2 regions of the Gordonia sp. NPDC003425 genome follow, and region 1 is predicted to be linked to the other one. Evidence: riboswitches for the same ligand, from Rfam matches in the RefSeq annotation. Region 1 holds a riboswitch; the other holds the start of a gene.
What was found. A riboswitch is a leader RNA that binds a small molecule or an ion and turns the genes downstream of it on or off. The one in region 1 is predicted to bind cyclic di-AMP.
Positions count from the first base shown of each region.

Region 2: linked by a shared signal. The riboswitch ahead of ACWDTD_RS11110 (C40 family peptidase) and the one ahead of ACWDTD_RS03840 (transglycosylase family protein) in region 1 are both predicted to bind cyclic di-AMP.

Region 1 is NZ_JBSFQI010000002.1:284,755-288,145, reverse strand. Features, by position in the region: gene moaC (cyclic pyranopterin monophosphate synthase MoaC) at 1-364, shown strand, start outside; gene ACWDTD_RS03850 (MogA/MoaB family molybdenum cofactor biosynthesis protein) at 361-843, shown strand; gene ACWDTD_RS03845 (molybdenum cofactor biosynthesis protein MoaE) at 869-1,324, shown strand; gene ACWDTD_RS03840 (transglycosylase family protein) at 1,468-2,121, opposite strand; cyclic di-AMP (ydaO/yuaA leader) riboswitch at 2,129-2,301, opposite strand; gene ACWDTD_RS03835 (MoaD/ThiS family protein) at 2,560-2,808, opposite strand; gene moaA (GTP 3',8-cyclase MoaA) at 2,816-3,391, opposite strand, start outside.
Region 2 is NZ_JBSFQI010000007.1:169,841-173,231, forward strand. Features, by position in the region: gene ACWDTD_RS11105 (NlpC/P60 family protein) at 1-333, opposite strand, end outside; gene ACWDTD_RS11110 (C40 family peptidase) at 550-1,236, opposite strand; cyclic di-AMP (ydaO/yuaA leader) riboswitch at 1,254-1,437, opposite strand; gene ACWDTD_RS11115 (hypothetical protein) at 1,554-1,727, opposite strand; gene ACWDTD_RS11120 (DEDD exonuclease domain-containing protein) at 2,116-3,391, shown strand, end outside.

The DNA of each region.
Region 1 (3,391 bases):
GCTGCGCGATGCGGCGCTGCCCAAGGGTGACGTGCTCGCCACCGCGCGCATCGCCGGCATCATGGCCGCAAAGCGCACGGATTCGCTCATCCCGCTCTGCCATCAGCTCGCGCTCAGCGCGGTCGACGTCGACTTCGTCGTGGGCGACGGGCAGATCGACATCACCGTCGCGGTGGAAACGGCAGGCCCCACCGGCGTCGAGATGGAAGCGCTCACCGCCGTGGCCGTCGCCGGCCTCACGCTGCACGACATGACCAAAGCCGTAGACCGCACCGGCCGGCTCGACGACGTCCGCCTGCTGGAGAAGAGCGGTGGCCGTTCGGGTGCGTGGCATCGCGACGACGAGATCGGCGAGCAGGCATGACCGATCGGCCACGGGTGGCGCGGGTGGTGGTGGCCTCGACCAGGGCCAGCAAGGGCGTCTACGTCGATCGCAGCGGGCCAATTATCGTCGAATGGCTTGTGGCGCACGGATTCTCGGTTGACGAGGTCGATGTTGTCGCCGATGGCGAGCCGGTCGGCGCCGCGATCCGCGCCGGGGTCTACGCGGGCGACGACGTGGTGATCACCACCGGCGGCACCGGGCTCGCGCCGACCGACCGGACGCCGGAGCAGACCCGTGCGGTGCTCGACGTCGAGATCCCCGGACTCGCCGATGCGATCCGCGGCGCGGGGTTGCCACAGGTGCCCACCGCTGTCCTCTCCCGGGGAATCGCCGGGGTGGCCGGCACGACGCTGGTGATCAACCTGCCCGGCTCCACCGGCGGGGTCCGCGACGGGCTCACGGTGCTCGACGGCGTCCTCGACCACGCGCTCGACCAGATCCGTGGCGGGGACCACTGACGTGGTTTCCGGTAGACCGGTCGGTATGAGCTCGGACTCCGGTGCCGTCATCGCGGGCGCCCATCTGTCGCCGCACCCGATCGATCTGGCCACCCACGAAGCGCTGGTGACGCGTGCGTCCGGCGGCGGCGCGGGCGCGATCGTCGGATTCGCGGGCGCGGTGCGCAATCACGACGGGGGGCACGAGGCCGCGGTCACGATGCTGTCCTATTCGTCGCATCCGTCGGCGCCCGCGGTACTGGCGGAGGTGGTGGCCGAGGTGATCGACGGCGTCGCGGGCGTGCGGGCCGTCGCGGTGTCGCACCGGGTCGGCGACCTGCAGGTGGGCGACATCGCCTTCGTCGTCGCCGTGGCGGCCGATCACCGCGGCGAGGCGTTCGGACTGTGCATGCGGCTCGTCGACGAGGTCAAGGCGCGGCTACCGGTATGGAAGCACCAGTACTTCGCCGACGGCACCGACGAGTGGGTGGGATCGGCCTGACGACGCGTCCCGACGCCCGACAGCACCCTCACCGGAGCCGACAAGAGAATTGGAAAAGGGCCCCGCACGGATGAACATCGTGCGGGGCCCTTCGTCTGGGGCCCGGGACCGGGTCAGGCCGGCCGGAGCGTTGGTGACACCGCTCAGGGGAGCGGGATCAGGCCCTTGTTCTGGTTGTAGAGCTTCAGCTGGTCCGGGGTGAGCTCGTAACCGCTGTCCTTGGCCGCCTTCCACAGGTTCTTGACCTCGGGGCTGACGTTGGCCTCGTCGAGTGCGCCGTCGACCTGCTTCTCCACATCAGCGGTGTTCTTGGCCTCCGGGGTCTTCTCCAGCGGCGTCTGCGGCTGCTCCTCGACCTTCGGCGGCTTCGGGGCCTCGGGGGCCTTCAGCGTCTTCGGGGAGTCTGTGGGCGCGGTGCGGGGGGTGGAGCCGGACAATCCGGTGCCGCACACCGGCCAGGCGCCCTTGCCCTGCGTGGCCAGCACGTTCTCGGCCACCGCGATCTGCTGCTCCTTGGTGGCCTGGTCGGCCGACGGAGCGTACTGGGTGCCGCCGTTGGCGGCCCAGGTGCTCGGGCTGAACTGCAGTCCGCCCTGGTAGCCGTTGCCGGTGTTGATCGCCCAGTTGCCACCGGACTCGCACTGCGCGACCTGATCCCATTCGGAGTCGGATGCGGCGTGTGCGGAACCGGTGCCCATCAGGGCTGCGCCGCCGCCGAGGACTGCGCCGGTGAGGGCGACCTTGGCGAAGGTCTTGGTGGTCGTGTTGGTCGTCGGCTTGCGATGACGTCCGGCCATGAGTTGTCTTTCCTCTCTCCACGCGCCTACGAAGTCAGCTGTCGGGTTCGGGCGAGAGGTGCCCGGTCCGTGGCCGTGCGGCCGGTGGACTTAACCCCGAGGACATCGGTGTCGATGCCCGGTTCTCTGGGGGAGAGTTGGGTCCCCCGTCCTCGTTCCTAGATGTTGCTTGTCATTCCACCGATGGAACGAGGCTCGGCGCGATCGGCGAAATGCTGGGTTCTTGTTTGCTGTCCTGTGACCTCCCGGAGGCGGTCGAGTAGTACGGTACGACGTCTCGCCCGCCGAATCACGCCCTCGCGCAACCCTATTTCCGTGCCGAGAGTGGGCCTTTCGACCCAATGTCGGCGTCTTTGCTGCTCACGCACGTGATGGTCGGTTTGTGGCCGTCCTGTTATCGACCTGTTATGTGATTAAGGTCACACAGCCAACGTGATGTCAACCACCGGCGAACGGGGGCAACACGTCCAGCGTGGAACATGCGCCCAGCCGCCGGTCGCGGTCGCAGAAGGCTGCCGCGTCGCGCAGATACGAGCAGCGGGCCAGGACCGGGGCGAGTCGGGGATGCCGCTCGCCGAGCAGGGTCTCGAGTTCGCCCAGGGTCACGGTGTCGTCGACATCGAGCACGACGCCGTCGGTGCCTGCCGCCGCCCGCGCGGCGGCAAAGTAACGCACGGTGAGAACCATCGGCGCCTCAACCACCGATCGCCGACATCGGGCGGTCGGGCTGCCGGAAGTCGCTCGAGTTCACCGCGTGCCCTGCCTTCTTGCGCCAGACGTCGGCGCGCCACAGACGGGCGATCTCACCGTCGTGCCCACCGCCGCGCAGAGCGTCCATCAGCGACGTCTCGGTGTCGGCGAACAGACAGTTGCGCAGCGCCCCGTCGGCGGTGAGTCGGGTGCGGTCGCAGTCGCCGCAGAACGGCCGGGTGACCGAGGCGATGACCCCCACCCGGGCCGGGTCGCCGGCCGGATCGGTATGACCGCGGACGATCCAGGTGTCGGCCGGGGCGCTGCCGCGCGCCCGCGTGTCGTCGGCGAGGTCGAATGCTTCTCGCAGCACCGCGAGGATCTCGTCGGCGGTGACCAGCGCCGAGCGGTCCCAGCGGTGATCGGCGTCGAGCGGCATCTGTTCGATCACCCGCAGCTGATAGCCGTTGTCGAGGCAGAACCGCAGCAACTGCGGCAACCGCTGCAGATCGGCGCGGGCGGGCAATACGGCGTTGATCTTGATGGGCGCGAGTCCGCAGGCACGCGCCACGGCGAGGCC
Region 2 (3,391 bases), on a different contig from region 1:
CCGGTTGACGCGTGCACCCTTATAGCTCGCGCGCACGATCGTGTCGACCCGCTTCTGGTAGCGGTCGAGCGTCACGCGAGACGTGTCGAGCTTGCCCTGCGCATCGGCGGACGCCTTGCGGGCCGCGGCGACGATCCCCCGCTGCTTGTCGTACTCGATCTGCGCGTTGTGCATGGCCTCGGCCGACTTCTCGGCGTCGGTGCTGAGTTGGGTGTAGCGGGCCAATAGCTGGTCGGCGGTGCGGGTGGGTTCCGCGGTCGCGCGTGGCGCACCCGTGATCGCGCCGAGTTGGGTGACCGCGAGAAGCGCAACGAGGAGCGCGATGACGAACATCGCAGGTCGCATCCGCGTCGACGCGGCCGAACCCGACCCGAAAGGTACCGAAACCACGGTGTTCCTACTCCTAACCGCTTTCGGTCGCCGGACCCGCGGTGTGCCGCGGCAGTGCCGACCACCCTACGGGGGTGGGCACGTCCGGTGACCGGTTCGGGCGGATCACGCGTGTGTGCGCGACCCGCCCGACCTCATACTCTGCTGGCTTCGCGACGCTCAGTAACGCCGGATTCCGGTGAGCTCCCAGTTCTTGACCACATCTTTCTTGACGGGCACACCGTAGGTGGAGGCGTGGATGAACTGCCCGTTGCCGATGTAGAGGCCCGCGTGGCTTCCGCCATTGAAGATGAGCACGTCGCCGGGCTGCGCATCGGCGAGTGTCACCGCGCGTCCGCCGCCGAGCTGACCGTAGCTGTCGCGCGGAATGGTGCGTCCGGCCTGCTTGTAGGACCAGTAGACGAGTCCAGAGCAGTCGAAGGCATTCGGACCGGCCGACCCGTAGGAGTAAGGAGCACCGATCTTGCTCTCCGCCGCCTTCACTGCCTTCTGGCCTGCGGTGAGCACGGGGGCCAGCAGCGACGGGCCGCCCTTGGGCTTGAACTGCTGCGGTACCTGGCCGTCGCTGATGCCCGGGACGCTGAACTTGCCGAGGTTGGGGATCTCGACGGTGGCAGCGGGCGCGGGCTTGGCAACCGGCTTCGCGGCGGGCTGGAACTGCTGTGGGATCTGCTTGGTGTCGACACCGGGCAGCTCGAAATTCCCGAGATTGGGCACGTGGACCGGGGCGGCCAGGGCCGGACCTGCGGCGGCGGCGGCGAGCGAACCGAGCGTGATCGATCCGGCGATCACCGCCTTCTTGGCAACCTTGCCGCGGTCGGGCTGTTCCAAACGATGTTTGGCCACGAAGCGTGTTCTCCTTTGTCTTCTCCCTCGACCGCCGACCGGGTTAGCTGTCGGATTCGGGCCGGAAGAAATGGCCCTACGCGCGTCGTTGCAGGTGCAAACACCCGCATGGAGAGCGCGACTCACCCCGATTCGGATTGCGCCGAAAAAGTGTGGTTCCCCGGTTCGCCGTTGCCATTTGGGCTTCGGCGATTGAGCGGTGACCGTTGCGAACCACTCCTGTTGGAGCGGGACGCTCCGCAAAGGTCTCGGAAAGGTTACGAAATCGGATGCGTGTCTGTCCACTAGGGGACACGATCCGAAAAAACCGTGTCGCGTCAGCTCACCCGCAACGCACGCGGACCGAGTCGCCCGGCGGTGTTCTGACCTGTGCGGATACCACTTCTTGCGGATCGTGCAGCAGAACTCGACGCCATTGCAGACGCGGCGAACACATCGATCGCCGCGAGTATTTCGGCGTCGGGGTCGGCGGGGGCGGCCACCTCGGTCACGACCCCGTCCCTGGGTGCGTTTTCGCAGTTGGGACCGGTAAAGAGCACGTTCATCATGCAGCCCGCACAGGCCTTGTGACGACCGGGACAAGTCGTGCAGTCGATGTGCAACATGTGATCTCCATCTCATTTGTGGTCGGCCGTCGGGTCGGAGTGTTTCCTCGCGTCGTATCGGGCGGCTTCCCCTACTCGTCCGAGGCGACTTCTGGTCCGGAGACGACTCAGTTCGGTCGATCTGCGTTCGAGACGCACACTAGGCACCGGCACCGACAAAACCGTTACGCGCCGAGTGAGGCCCACAACGACGGCACCGGCCGTAACCGCCGGAACCATCCGTCACGGGCGTCGCTCGACAGAACTGTCGTCCCATCGAACTAACGTTCGCGGTGTGACAGTCTCGGGCCATCAACTCTCCTTCACCGATCTCGCCGACGATGGCGTCGCCGACGACTTCTCCGACCGCTCCCTGTTCGAGACAACACTGGTCGTCGTCGACCTCGAGACCACCGGCGGCAGCGCAACCGATGATCGGATCACCGAGATCGGCGCGGTCAAGATCCGTGGGGGTGAGGTGATCGGCGAATTCGCCACGCTCGTCGACCCGGAGCGGTCGATCCCCCCGCAGATCGTGTCGCTCACCGGCATCACCGAGGCCATGGTGTTCGCGGCCCCGCCGATCGCGCAGGTGCTGCCCTCGTTCATCGAGTTCGCGCGCGGCTCGATCCTGGTGGCCCACAACGCGCGATTCGACATGACCTTCTTGCGCCAGAACGCGCTGCGGCTCCATCTGGACTGGCCGTTCACCGCCACGCTGTGCACGGTGACGATGGCGCGACGCATCCTGTCGCGCGAGGAGGCACCAACGGTGCGGCTGTCGGCGCTCGCCGACCTCTTCGACGTCTCCGTGCGCCCCACCCACCGCGCACTCGATGATGCGCGTGCCACCGTCGAGGTGTTCCACCACCTGCTCGAGCGGGTGGGCAATCAGGGAATCCAGAGTTATCGCGAACTCACGCGCTATCTGCCCCGGACCGACCCACGCCTGCGTGCCAAACGTCACCTCGCCGATCACCTGCCCGCCCGGCCCGGTGTCTACCTGTTCCGGGGGCCGTCCGGCGAGGTTCTCTACGTCGGCACCGCCACCGATCTGCGGCGCCGAGTGCGCAGCTATTTCACCGGGGCCGACCCACGCCGACGCATCGGCGAGATGGTGATGCTCGCCACCGGCGTCGACTACGTCGAATGCGCCCACGCGCTGGAGGCCGGTGTGCGTGAGCTGCGGCTGCTCTCCGCCCACGCCCCCGCCTACAACAAGCGGTCCACCCAGCCCTTCCGGGGCTGGTGGGTGACGGTGAGCGCCGAACGGTTCCCCCGGCTGCGCGTCACCCGCTCCCCCGGCGACGTCAGTCTCGGGCCGGTGCCCAACCGCACCACCGCCACGGCCATCGCCGACACCATCTCCCGCGCAGCGGGTCTGCGGACCTGCACCACCCGACTCTCCGGTTCGGCGACGCATCATTGGTGTCGCACACCCGAGGACGGCGGATCACCGGTCGGCGGTTGCGCGGCCGCCGACACCCGTCCCCAGACCGTGCCCGACTACCTGCCACGCGTCACCGCCACCGTCGACCTCCTCACCGGGCAGCGCGACGACCTGCTCGACA